Regions from separate parts of the Fictibacillus enclensis genome, predicted to be linked through region 3. Evidence: riboswitches for the same ligand, from Rfam matches in the RefSeq annotation. Region 3 holds a riboswitch; each other region holds the start of a gene.

Region 1 (4,676 bases), 1.8 Mb from region 3:
CTCAAAAATGGGGATTCTGCTTCTGACTTCATCAACGAGATCCGTCTCGATCTCGGCAAATAAAATGGTTTCATTTTCACCATCTGCTTCAGCGGTGACGTCTCCCCACGGATCGATGATGATAGAGTGGCCGGCAAAGGCGTTATTGTTATCCCGGCCGATTCTGTTGCATGCGATCACATAGCATTGGTTTTCAATGGCTCTCGTAATTAAGAGATTTCGCCAGTGAGAGAGCCTTTGGGCAGGCCATTCGGCCGGCACGAACAGAAGGGAGGCACCATCGAGAACATGGGCGCGGATCCATTCCGGAAAACGGATGTCATAACAGATGACTCCTGCAGCCGGAATGTTCTCCAGCATAAAATTCCCCTTGGTGGATCCGGGGGCAATGAACTTCTCTTCCTGCATAAGGCGAATCAAATGCAGTTTGCTGTACTCTCCAATCTGCTCACCCTCGCGATTAAAGGCGTAAAGTGTGTTAAAAATGCCATTGTCTGTTTTATTGGCAACAGAGCCGGCAACGATATTGATGCGGTGCTGCCGTGCTAAACCGCTCATCAGCTTTTTCAGATTATCCCCGTTGGCGTCTCCAATTTCAACAAGACGCTCCAAATCATAGCCGGTCGTCCAGAGTTCCGGCAGTACGACGATATCTGCGTTTTGTTTTGACGCTTCTTCAATTCTTTGTACGGCTTTCTTAATATTCTCTTCCGGCAATCCGAGCTGGATGTCCATTTGGATCAGTGCTACATTCAGTTTCATGCGTATCCCCCATTAAAACATTTTGACAGATTTTTAATAAGCGTATAACATATTGGATTAGAATTTCAAGAAAATTATGAATGACAGGATGTGTGAATGTGAAACGTTTCCAGCAAGCAGATGCGTTAAAACGCCTGCCTGAACAATTTTTTGCCAAGCTTGTGGGAAAAGTGAATGCGGTTGCCGCACAGGGGCATGATGTGATTAATCTTGGACAGGGAAACCCTGACCAGCCGACACCTCCTCATATTGTTGCTGCCTTGCAAGAGGCAGCGGTTAATCCTCAGTACCACAAATATTCTCCTTTTCGGGGATATGATTTTTTGAAAGAAGCGGTAGCTGTTTACTATAAAAACGAGTTTGGGGTAGAGGTTGATCCCAAAAAAGAAGTGGCTGTGCTGTTTGGCGGAAAAGCAGGTCTCGTAGAAGTAGCACAGTGTTTTCTGAACAAAGGAGATACCGCTTTAGTTCCGGATCCGGGTTATCCGGATTATTGGTCGGGCGTCGCCATGGCGGAAGCAGAAATGAGCATGATGGCGCTGAAAGAGGAAAATGACTTTCTTGTCGACTATAACGAAATTGATAAAGAAACGGCCGACCGTGCCAAATTAATGTTCCTCAACTATCCAAACAATCCAACAGCAGGTGTTGCCACTCCGCAATTTTTCAAGGAAACCGTGGACTTTGCCAAAAAGCATGATATTCTGGTCGTTCATGACTTTGCCTACGGAGCCATTGGGTTTGATGGAGAAAAGCCCGTCAGTTATTTGCAGACGCATGGTGCCAAAGAACAGGGAATTGAGATTTATACATTGAGTAAAACGTATAATATGGCAGGCTGGAGAGTCGGATTTGCGATTGGAAATGAGAGTGTGATAGAAAGCATTAATCTGCTTCAGGATCATTTTTATGTCAGCCTGTTTCCGGCGGTACAGGAAGCAGCGGCAAAGGCACTGCTTGGGGCGCAGGATTGTGTCAGGGAGCTTGCCGACATGTACGAAAAGCGAAGAAATGTTTTTATTTCAGGGTTGCAGGAACTCGGGTGGGATGTTAAGGCACCCAGAGGGTCCTTTTTCTGCTGGCTTCCCGTGCCTGAAGGACATACTTCAGAGAGTTTTGCAGATTACTTGCTGAAGGAGGCACATGTTGTGGTCGCTCCGGGCATCGGATTTGGCAAAGAGGGAGAAGGCTATGTAAGAGTGGGTCTTCTTACGGATGAAGAGCGCTTGAAAGAAGCGGCAGATCGAATCCGCGCATTAAATATCTTCTAAGCTATAATTGGATTGACAGATTTTTTATAACCTGTCATAATCACAAGTAATTCTAACATTCGAAGTAATATGAACATTTTCTCTTATCAAGAGCAGGTGGAGGGACTAGCCCGATGAAGCCCGGCAACCGGTTATCCTAAGGATTTACACGGTGCTAAATCTTGCAGCGCATGCTGGGAGATGAGAGGAAGCGGCATCCTTATGTCTATAATGCCTCTTCCCTCGGGAAGAGGTTTTTTTCGTGTGAATTTATGTTTTGGAGGGATACATCATGGCGTCAGTAACTGCGACCTATCTTGTTCATGATCCTAAAGGGAATTTTGAAAAAAAAGCGGAAGGAATTGCGCTGGGGTTAACCGTCGGCTCCTGGACCGATCTTCCGGATCTGCAAAAGGAGCAGCTTAAAAATCATAAAGGCAGTGTGGCAGAGATCATTGAATTGCCGGAAGATGCACGGGTAAACCAATACTTTGGTTCGCCAAGAAAGCAGGCACTTCTGAAAATCTCTTATCCAGCTGCAAACTTTTCTCCTGACCTTCCAGCGATCTTAACGACCGTTTTTGGAAAGCTTTCACTGGATGGCGAGGTAAAACTTATCGATCTGGAATTTTCGGAAGACTTAAGCAGCGCATTTCCAGGGCCATCCTTTGGAATTGATGGGATTCGAAATCAGCTCGGTGTTTATGAACGTCCGCTGCTCATGAGCATTTTCAAGGCTGTGATCGGCAGAGATATGGACTACTTTAAACATCAGCTGAGAGAACAGGCACTTGGCGGCGTTGATTTGGTCAAGGATGATGAAATCCTGTTCGATAATCCGCGGACCCCATTTGAAGAACGTATTAAAACAGCCAAACAAGTACTGGCCGAAACGGAAGAGGAGACTGGCCATAAAACACTGTATGCCGTTAATTTAACGGGACGGACATTTGAATTAAAAGACAAGGCGAAACGTGCAGCCGAGCTCGGGGCAAGCGCCCTGTTGCTCAATGTTTTTGCCTACGGACTGGATGTGCTGCAAAGCCTGGCAGAGGATCCTGAAATTAATCTGCCCATCATGGCTCACCCGGCCGTTTCAGGTGCACTGACACCATCCGAGTTTTATGGCATTTCCAACCGGCTTCTTTTAGGGAAGCTGCTTCGGCTTGCTGGAGCGGACTTGGTGCTGTTTCCGTCGCCATATGGCAGCGTGGCCCTCAGGAAAGAAGACGCTGTTGGCATCGCTGCAGAGCTGACAGAAAAGCATATAAACTGGAAAGGTGCTTTCCCAGTGCCGTCAGCCGGAATTCATCCGGGATTGACCCCTCTTTTGCTTCAGGACTTTGGCATCGACAGCATTATTAATGCCGGCGGCGGAGTTCACGGGCATCCAGGAGGAGCCGTTGCCGGAGGAAAAGCGTTCCGCGATGCGATTGATGGCTTGCTGCTTAACAAATCGCTGGAGCAGATCAGCGAGGAGAGCGATCCGCTGAAAGCCGCATTGAATCTATGGGGCGGTCTGGTGAAATCATGAGCAGAGAACGGATTATCTTTTGTGATTTTGACGGAACCATTACCGAAAAAGACAACATCATTGACATCATGAAAAACTTTGCTCCCGAAGGATGGGAGCCGATCAAGGATAAAATACTGAATCAGGAAATATCCATCAGGGGAGGAGTCGGACAGCTCTTTTCTCTTATTCCTTCCAGCCAAAAAGAGGAAATCATTCAATACGTTCTTTCCACGGCAAAAATCAGGGATGGATTTGAAGAATTTGTTCAGTATACGAAAGACCAGAGCATCCCATTGTACGTGGTAAGCGGAGGAATTGATTTTTTTGTTTATCCGATTCTTAAAAATATAGTGGACGAGGAACAGATCTATTGCAACGGCAGTTCATTTGCAGGAGAAACGATTGAAATTCTTTGGCCGCACAGCTGTGACACTCAGTGCAGCAATGATTGCGGATGCTGCAAGCCGGCTATTTTAAGAAGCTTTGATTCGGATTCATGCGAAAGAATCGTAATCGGCGATTCCATCACCGATCTACAGGCAGCCAAAATGGCAGACAAAGTGTTTGCAAGGGACTTTTTGAAAGAAAAGTGTGAACAGGAAGACATCGCTTTTAAACCTTTCACTACGTTTTATGACATTATTGCGTATCTGCAAACAAAGGAAGTGAGCATTTGAGTTCATTGGGGGAATTGTGGAAAGAGCTGGCTGATGTTAAGGATGAACTGGCTTCACGGGACTGGTTTCCGGGTACAAGTGGAAATTTGTCCATCAAGGTTAGTGGCGATCCCATTACTTTTTTGGTGACTGCAAGCGGCAAGGATAAACGGAAACGAACGAATGAAGATTTTGTTTTGGTGGATGTTTCGGGTAAAGCTGTAGAAGAAACCCATCTGCGTGCTTCAGCTGAAACCGGATTGCATGCAAAAGTGTATGAGCATACCAATGCGTGCTGTTGTTTGCATATTCATACTGTAGATAACAATATCATTTCCGAGCTGTATGGCGATCAGGGGGAAATTACCTTCCGTGGTCAGGAATTGATTAAGGCATTTAACATCTGGGATGAAGAGGGGTCCATTACTGTGCCAATCATCGAGAATCCGGCAGATTTGACTGCTCTTGCTGAGCGTTTTGCTGGAGCCCTTA
Region 2 (4,676 bases), 170 kb from region 3:
TAAAGCATATGGAAAATAGCCTTCCTGCCGACTATTACAGACTCCTGGAAGAATTGCAGGCTGTGGATTTTGTGCTGGTAGAATTAACGCTGTACCTTGATACCCATCCAAATGACACCGCAAGCATTAATCAGTTTAATCATTATGCACGGGAGCGAAAAAAACTGAAAAAAGCCATTGAATCCCAATACGGTCCCATGCAGCAGTACGGAAACAGCTATTCAGGTACACCATGGGACTGGAACAAAGGGCCTTGGCCTTGGCAAGTGTAAATGTAATTTTATTGGAGGGTGACCATGTGGATTTATGAAAAAAAACTTCAGTACCCGGTTAGAGTCAGCACCTGTAATCCGAGACTCGCTAAATTTTTGATTGAACAATACGGCGGAGCCGATGGAGAGCTTGCGGCGGCTCTGCGTTACTTGAATCAGCGGTACAGCATTCCCGATAAGGTCATCGGGCTGTTGACCGATATAGGCACAGAAGAATTTGCTCACCTTGAAATGATTGCCACAATGGTTGTAAAACTTACCAAAGACGCCACGCCTCAACAGATGCGTGACGCCGGACTGGATGCCCATTATGCGAACCATGACAGTGCTCTTTTTTATCATAATGCAGCAGGTGTTCCATGGACCGCCTCTTACATTCAGGCCAAAGGAGATCCGATTGCAGACCTTTATGAAGACATAGCAGCTGAAGAAAAGGCGCGCGCCACCTATCAGTGGCTGATTGACATGTCGGACGATCCGGATCTCAATGACGGTCTCCGTTTCTTGAGGGAACGTGAAATTATCCATTCCATGAGGTTCCGGGAGGCTGTGGAAATTCTGAAAGAAGAACGCGACCGAAAAACCGTTTTTTGACAGTCATTCTTAAAACCGCTGATTCATCAGTGGTTTTTTATTTTTACAAACTCTTCATACTTCCTTAAAACTGGGACAAACATCCACTTGTATGCTTAAGGAGAAATCAGCATTAAGACAGGAGGATGTTTATGGCGAGAGTGACCGGGTGGATTTATGAAAAAGAATGCAGGTTATTCAAATGGGTAAACAGCAGGCTGCAGCATCGTTTGTTGGACAAGTACTTTAACGCCATTACCCACTTTGGAGGTGCAACTGCCACGATCATTACCACTCTTCTCGTACTGCTCTTCGCACCTGATAATGCAAGAATATTTGCTGCCGCAGGTTTCCTGTCTCTCGTACTCAGCCATATCCCTGTGGCCATCTCCAAGAAATGCTATCCCCGCAAGCGCCCATACCTCATGATACCGGGTACAAAAACCTTCAGTCATCCGCTGAAAGACCATTCCTTTCCGTCCGGGCATACAACAGCGGTCTTCTCTGTCATTATCCCGTTGTCCCTGATCCACCCCGGTCTGCTCTGGATTCTTGTTCCGCTGGGCTTCTCTGTCGGAATCTCCCGGATGTACCTTGGCTTGCATTATCCCACAGATGTCCTCGCAGGCATGATGCTGGGAATCAGTTCAGGAATCTTTTCCGTTTTCTTGGTTAATTCTTATCTCGTTACCAACCATTTATAATGTTCAGGAGGGGTTACATGAAAAAAGCGCTACAGGAACACGATTTGATGATTGTAAAAGAAATAAATCCCACTTTCCAGTCAGGATTCAATCTGCCAACAATCCTCAAATTTCCTGTATTCATAAAATCTCTGGAGCATAAACCTCCTGATCTGCCGCTCAAAAAAATAAAGCCGGCCCTTCCAGTGGGAATCCCAATGGAAGACCGGCTTTTTTATTTATGCGTTTGCTTGTTCTTTAAGTGCTTCTGCTTTATCTGTTTTTTCCCAAGGAAGCTCAACGTCAGTACGGCCGAAATGTCCATAAGCAGCTGTCTGCTTGTAAATCGGACGGCGAAGATCGAGCATTTTGATGATTCCTGCCGGGCGAAGGTCAAAGTTCTTGCGCACAAGATCAACCAATACCTCTTCAGAAACTTTTCCTGTTTCAAACGTGTTTACAGCAATGGATACAGGCTGAGCTACACCAATAGCGTAGGCAAGCTGAACTTCAACTTTGTCAGCAAGACCGGATGCAACAATGTTTTTCGCAACATAACGTGCTGCATATGCTGCAGAACGGTCTACTTTGGTCGCGTCTTTCCCAGAGAATGCCCCGCCACCGTGACGGGCATATCCGCCATACGTATCAACAATAATCTTACGGCCAGTCAAACCGGCGTCCCCTTGTGGTCCGCCAATTACAAAACGGCCTGTCGGGTTGATGAAGTACTTTGTATTTTCGTCAATCAATTCTGCAGGTACAACAGGCTTGATTACTTGTTCTTTAATATCCGCCTGGATTTGTTCAAGTGTAATTTCAGGGTGATGCTGAGTTGAAATGACAATCGTATCAATACGAACCGGCTTGTCATCCTCATCATATTCAACCGTTACTTGAGTTTTACCATCTGGACGAAGGTATGGCACTTCTTCCGTTTTGCGCACTTCAGCCAGTCGGCGGGACAAGCGGTGTGCCAATGAAATCGGAAGCGGCATGAGTTCAGGTGTTTCGTTGTTGGCATAGCCAAACATAAGACCCTGGTCACCAGCACCGATTGCTTCAATTTCTTCATCCGTCATCGAACCTTCACGAGCTTCAAGCGCCTGGTCAACCCCCATCGCGATATCAGCAGACTGCTCATCGATGGATGTCAGAACCGCACATGTTTCAGAGTCAAAACCATACTTCGCGCGGTCGTAACCGATTTCTTTGATGGTTTCCCGAACCACTTTCGGAATATCAACATATGTGGATGTAGTAATTTCTCCTGCAACCAGCACAAGTCCGGTTGTTACGGAAGTTTCACAAGCTACACGGGCATTTGGATCGTTAGCCAGGATTTCATCCAGGATCGCATCGGAAATTTGGTCACAAATTTTGTCCGGATGCCCTTCTGTAACTGATTCAGATGTAAAAAGACGACGACTTTTAGACAATTGAGATCCTCCTTCTCTATTTAACGCATAGAGCAATATTTTTCTAAGATACGGTACTCATTCCTATATGGATACTTTGTTTTTGTAAAATATTCAGGTTCAAACCATTTTGAGACATAAAAAAAGCCTTTCCCTAAATCATCATACACGAGGGAAAAGGTCTTATGTCTACGCCTTCACCTCTTATTTTCAAGGCTTGTTCACCTTGCAGGTTAGCACCTTTTCACTTCATTTTTTGGCACGAAGTGTCGGTTGCTGGGTTTCATAGGGCCTGTCCCTCCACCTACTCGGAATAAGAGTAGCCGTTCCCGAAATATAATAGCGCAGTTCGACAAACCTGTCAACTTGAAATGGCACCCCTTCTTCATCCAGATAGGAATTTTCAGCGTCACTATGCCTGATAATAATGTTTGCCAGAGCTGATCAGAGGATAATGCCTGATTTTCGAACCAAATCGTAAAATGTTAAATAAAATAGTATACATTATTTATTTTAATGTGCTATACTAATTTCGAATTTAGTCATGTTGACGGTGATTAATATATTTCTTTAAAAGGACGGTTTTGCGAACATGAATACGGTTGATTCAACGACGACTTTAGATGATATTCTAAACAGCGCAGCTACTCATGAAAATCTCCCAGTACCTATGCTTGTTGAAAAAGCACTGCTCCGCAACGAAGCCATTTTATCTTCGACAGGTGCTCTCAGAGCCACAACTGGAAAATACACTGGACGCTCTCCAGAAGACAAGTTTATCGTGGACGAAGCCAGTTCAAGCGGAAAAATAGACTGGGGCAAAATCAATAAGCCTTTTAATGAAGAAAAGTTTGATAAGCTTTACAAAAAAGTACTTCATTACTTAGGCCAGCAAGAAGAACTTTTTGTGTTTAAAGGCTTTGCTGGCGCTGATCATGCTTATCGCCTACCCATTCAGGTCGTGAACGAATTCGCCTGGCATAATCTGTTCGCCCGGCAAATGTTTATCCGCCCTACAGCTGAAGAGCTAAAGGGACTGGATGCAGAATTTACCGTGGTCTCCGCTCCCGGGTTCCAGGCTGATCCTGAGGTAGACGGCACAAATTCAGAAACTTTCATTATTATATCATTTGAGAGAAGGATTGTTTTGATCGGCGGCACAGAATATGCCGGTGAAATCAAAAAATCAATCTTTTCAGTTATGAACTATATCCTTCCCGAAAAAGGGATACTTTCCATGCACTGCTCGGCAAATGTCGGACAGGAAGGCGATGTCGCCCTTTTCTTCGGCTTATCCGGAACCGGTAAAACGACGCTTTCCGCTGATCCTCACCGCTCCCTGATCGGAGATGATGAACACGGCTGGGCCAATACAGGCGTCTTTAATATCGAAGGCGGATGCTATGCCAAAACCATCAACCTCTCTCAGGAAAAAGAGCCGCAAATCTGGGATGCTATCCGATTTGGAAGCGTTCTCGAAAACGTCGTCCTGGATGATTTGACACGTGAAGGAAACTATGATGACGGCTCATTGACCGAAAATACAAGAGCAGCTTATCCGATCCAGGCGATTCCAAACATCATACAGCCAAGTGTTGCCGGACACCCGAACACCATCATATTTCTGACAGCTGATGCATTCGGAGTATTGCCTCCGATCAGTAAACTGACGAAGGAACAGGCAATGTACCACTTCCTGTCCGGTTACACAAGTAAGCTTGCTGGCACAG
Region 3 (4,676 bases):
TTCTTGGAATCTTTGTAATCGCTCCCATCCTTTGTGCAATCTACCTTTCTTTCCATAAAGTAGAGTTGCTTGGCGGTACGCATCTGGAATTTAGGGGACTTGATAACTTTATGAAGATCACGTTTGATGACCGGGCGCATATTGCTCTAAAAAATACCTTCATTTACGTGGTGATTGTTGTGCCGCTTCAGACGCTGCTTGCGCTTGTATTGGCAGCGTCCCTGAATGCCGGCATGAAGGGGCAGAAGTTTTTCCGGATTGTTTATTTTTTACCGACATTGACCTCTTCAGCAGTACTTACTTTGATTTTCATGTGGATGTACAATCAGAACGGTCTGATCAACCACATTTTACACATGCTGCACCTGCCAACGTACAACTGGATCGGTGATCCGAGTGTAGCTTTATTGGCGATCATGATTATGAATATTTGGGCGACGGCACCGTTTTTTATGGTGATCTATCTGGCGGCCCTTCAGGATATACCAGACAGCCACTATGAAGCTGCTGAACTCGATGGCGCAACGGGACTTCAGAAATTCTGGCACATTACGGTTCCCAATTTGCGGCCCGTGACTTCTTTTGTGGTGATTATGGGTCTCATTGGAACCTTCCAGCTATTTGATCAATCCTACATCTTTTCAGGAGGATCGGGTGGACCGAACAACTCCACCTTGACGGTTGTTCTTTTGATCTATCAATATGCCTTTAAATCACTCGGCACCATGGGCTATGCGACAGCACTTGCCTTCATGCTTGCCATCATTATTTTGATCGCAACACTTCTGCAGCGGAAATTTTCCAAGGAAGAATCACTTTATTGAGGAGGGGTACCATGAAAAAACGACCGATTGGAAAAACCATTCTGTATGTAATCTTGATTGTCTACGCGGTGATCACCCTTGTTCCGTTTTTATGGGCTCTTTCATCCTCTTTTAAATCATTAGGAGAAATCGTAAGCGGAAGCATAAACTTTATACCGAAAAACTTTACCATCGATAACTATAAGGAGATTTTCTCACGGGAGCCGCTTTTTGGCCGCTGGTTGTTTAACAGCTTGTTTATCGCTGTGGTCGGCACCTTTTTGAATTTGCTTTTCAACTCGATGGCCGGTTATGCCCTTGCCCGCCTCAGCTTTCCGGGCAAAAAAAGTATCTTTATTATCATTTTAGCAGTGTTGATGATTCCGTTTCAGGTGACGCTCATCCCTAACTTCTTGATTTTAAAAGAATTCGGATGGCTGAATACCTATCAGGGAATGATCATCCCCGGTGCGGTCAACGCCACCTTCATATTCATGATGCGCCAGTTCTTTATTAACTTTCCAAAAGAAGTAGAGGAAGCGGCAGCTATAGATGGACTGGGCAAATTCGGCACCTTTTTCCGGATTGTTCTTCCGCTTGCCAAGCCGGCATTAGCGGCACAAACCATCTTTGTCTTTATGGCCTTCTGGAATGATTTCATGCGGCCGCTGATCATCCTGTCTGATGAAAGCATGTTCACTCTTCCGTTAGGGCTAAATTCATTCAAAGGACAGTTTATCAGCTACTGGAATTACATTATGGCAGCTTCTATGGTCTTTACCTTGCCGATTTTGATACTGTATGCCTTCTTTAACCGCTATTTTGTCAAAGGCATTAAGTTTACAGGGGAGAAATAGACCACCATTAGAAGGACAAAAATCGTTTTACCAAAAACTAACTTTTGACAAGAAAGCCCAAACCCTTTACAGTAGTAAAAGCTGTTATAACTGAAAACTGGATACTTCTTATCACGAGAGACTGAGGGACTGGCCCTGAGACGTCTCGGCAGCGGACCTGAATTTCGAAGGTGCTGTGCCAAATCCAGCAAGCAGTTCATGCTTGAGAGATGAGAAGAGTTCCTTATGAGCATATAGGGCCTCTTCTTTGGAAGAGGTCTTTTTTCATATATGTACATGCAGCAATAACAAACGTAGAGGTGTTTTTAGATGGATGCAGTAAAAAAAGGAAATGCGCTGGCGCTATTGCCGCTCGTTATCTTCCTGGTCCTGTTCATCGGCTCAGGTGTAATCACTGGTGACTTTTATAAAATGCCCGTGGTTGTAGCCATACTCGTGGCAGCAGCGGCAGCCCTGTTAATGAATAGAAAAGAAACGCTGAACCGTAAAATTGAGCGTTTTGCCAAAGGTGCAGGACATCTTGACATTATCATTATGGTCTTCATCTTTATTCTGGCCGGTGGATTTTCTGCAGCTGCGAAGGGAATGGGAGCAGTGGAGTCCACGGTCAATCTCGCCTTGTCAGTTGTACCCGAAAATTTCCTGATTGTCGGTCTCTTCGTAATCGGTGCCTTTATTTCCTTGTCGATGGGAACGTCCATGGGGACCATTGCCGCACTGGCGCCGATTGGCGCAGGAATCAGTGGTCAGACGGATATTCCAATGGCACTTTCCATGGCAGCCGTCGTAGGGGGAGCCATGTTTGGAGATAACTTGTCCATTATTTCGGATACCACCATTGCTGCGGTCCGTACCCAGCAGACCCAAATGAGGGATAAATTCAAAGTGAACTTTTTCATTGTCCTTCCTGCCGCCATTGTTACGTGTGTGCTCCTTTGTATTGTTACGATGGGCAGTCATTCCAGCGTATCGGCTGACAGCTTTCAAGCGGTAAAAATCCTTCCATATGTTGGTGTATTGATTGCTGCCCTTCTTGGCATGAATGTATTTGTTGTGTTAAGCGGCGGAATCATATTGGCGGGAGTGATCGGCCTGGTGGATGGAGCCTATACTCTTTCAGCCTTTTTAAAAACGATCACCGACGGAATGTTTGGCATGTCTGAACTTGTTTTCCTGGCCCTACTCATTGGAGGAACGGTAGAGCTGATCCGCTATAACGGCGGAATTCAGTATCTTCTTGATGTATTAACGAAGAACATTCGAACAAAAAAAGGAGCGGAGTTTGGTATTGCAGGATTGGTCAGTGCAACCAACCTTTCCACCGCCAACAATACGATTTCCATTATTACAGCAGGTCCTCTTGCCAAGCAGATATCCGATCGGTATGGCATCGATAAGCGAAAATCAGCAAGTCTTCTTGATATCTTTTCGTGCGCTATTCAAGGCTTGATTCCCTACGGTGCCCAACTGCTGACGGCGGCCAAAATCGGCTCCATCTCACCAGTGAGCCTTCTGACGTATTCGTTCTACCCGATTTTAATCGCCGTTTGCGGCGTGATTGCCATTTTGATCGGTTATCCGAAGCTGAAAGAACGAAAAGAACATATGGAAAAGAAACATGCTTAAATGATGAAAGGAACCTCAATCGTTGGATATTCCCATGCGATTGAGGTTCTTTTTTGTCGAATCTTTTTAGGAAAATAGTCATATTTCGTATTGACAAGGAAGATTATGGGTGTTAATTTTAGAATAATCAATCGTTCTTTTTAGAGAACGAAATTGCTTGATTCTTACCATTCGTTTCTGTTTTTTTATTAAGGATATTTGGAGGACAACCATGAGTGCAATAGCTGGAATACTTCATTTTAATAATGAACCTGTCAATCCAAAGGCTGGCATGAACATGATGCAAACATTAAGCCGTTATCCGGCTGATGCTGTGCAGACGTGGCAAAACCAGCAAATTTTTCTTGGTTGTCATGCGCAATGGATTACGCCTGAATCAATTCGAGAACAACTCCCGTTTTACGACTATGAAAAACAGCTGGTTATTACCTCTGATGCGATTATTGATAACCGAACCGAATTATTCGAACGACTGCAAGTCCATCACGCGCTTCGGAAAGAAATGCCCGATAGCCAGATTATCCTTCTCTCTTATGAGAAGTGGGGAGAGGATTGCGCAAAATATTTAGTGGGTGATTTTGCCTTTATGATTTGGGATGAAAAAAAACGAAAGCTGTTCGGAGCAAGAGACTTCTCAGGATGCCGGACGCTTTATTATACAAATAAGAACAATCGCTTTGCTTTTTGTACAGCAATGAATCCTTTGTTAACTCTTGATTTTGTAACTAAAGACCTAAATGAACAATGGCTCGCTGATTATCTAGCAATTCCTTGGAACTTTGAATCCGTGGACGTTCGTTCAACCGTATATCACTCCATCCAACAACTTCCACCTTCGCATACCATCTCAATCGTCGACGGAAACGTAACCCTTTCACGCTATTTGACCCTGGAATTTGATAAAAAAATAAAATTAAAATCCAATGAGGAATATGAGGAAGCCTTCCGTGCAGTATTCCAAACCGCGGTAGATGCGAGGCTGCGTACTCATTTAAAAGTAGGTGCGCATTTAAGCGGCGGGCTTGATTCTGGGTCAGTTGCAAGCTTTGCGGCAAGGTCATTAAAAAAGGAAAATAAGCCGTTGTACACATACAGTTATGTACCGGTCAAAGACTTTGTCGACTGGACACCGAAAAGCAGGGTGGCCAATGAACGGCCATTTGTTGAATCTACTGTCAAGTATGTTGGGAATATCCAAGACCACTACTTTGATTTTGAAGGGAAAAGTCCCTATACCGAAATTGATGACTGGCTCGATACGTTGGAAATGCCGTATAAATTTTATGAGAATTCGTTTTGGCTCAAGGGAATTTATGAACATGCTCACGAGCAGGGAGTCGGGGTACTTCTTAATGGACAACGGGGCAACTGGACGATTTCATGGGGACCG

Evidence for each region. A riboswitch is a leader RNA that binds a small molecule or an ion and turns the genes downstream of it on or off. The one in region 3 is predicted to bind S-adenosylmethionine.
Region 1: linked by a shared signal. The riboswitch ahead of mtnW (2,3-diketo-5-methylthiopentyl-1-phosphate enolase) and the one ahead of QNH15_RS18810 (Na+/H+ antiporter NhaC family protein) in region 3 are both predicted to bind S-adenosylmethionine.
Region 2: linked by a shared signal. The riboswitch ahead of metK (methionine adenosyltransferase) and the one ahead of QNH15_RS18810 (Na+/H+ antiporter NhaC family protein) in region 3 are both predicted to bind S-adenosylmethionine.

Annotation. Positions count from the first base shown of each region.
Region 1 is NZ_CP126109.1:1,788,030-1,792,705, forward strand. Features, by position in the region: gene QNH15_RS09570 (carbon-nitrogen family hydrolase) at 1-762, opposite strand, end outside; gene QNH15_RS09575 (pyridoxal phosphate-dependent aminotransferase) at 861-2,033, shown strand; SAM riboswitch class I at 2,114-2,220, shown strand; gene mtnW (2,3-diketo-5-methylthiopentyl-1-phosphate enolase) at 2,305-3,546, shown strand; gene QNH15_RS09585 (2-hydroxy-3-keto-5-methylthiopentenyl-1-phosphate phosphatase) at 3,543-4,205, shown strand; gene QNH15_RS09590 (methylthioribulose 1-phosphate dehydratase) at 4,202-4,676, shown strand, end outside.
Region 2 is NZ_CP126109.1:3,429,411-3,434,086, forward strand. Features, by position in the region: gene QNH15_RS17955 (spore coat associated protein CotJA) at 1-3, shown strand, start outside; gene QNH15_RS17960 (spore coat protein CotJB) at 9-272, shown strand; gene QNH15_RS17965 (manganese catalase family protein) at 297-866, shown strand; gene QNH15_RS17970 (phosphatase PAP2 family protein) at 998-1,549, shown strand; gene metK (methionine adenosyltransferase) at 1,768-2,967, opposite strand; SAM riboswitch class I at 3,148-3,266, opposite strand; gene pckA (phosphoenolpyruvate carboxykinase (ATP)) at 3,539-4,676, shown strand, end outside.
Region 3 is NZ_CP126109.1:3,596,818-3,601,493, reverse strand. Features, by position in the region: gene QNH15_RS18820 (carbohydrate ABC transporter permease) at 1-824, shown strand, start outside; gene QNH15_RS18815 (carbohydrate ABC transporter permease) at 836-1,660, shown strand; SAM riboswitch class I at 1,766-1,876, shown strand; gene QNH15_RS18810 (Na+/H+ antiporter NhaC family protein) at 1,970-3,286, shown strand; gene QNH15_RS18805 (asparagine synthase-related protein) at 3,498-4,676, shown strand, end outside.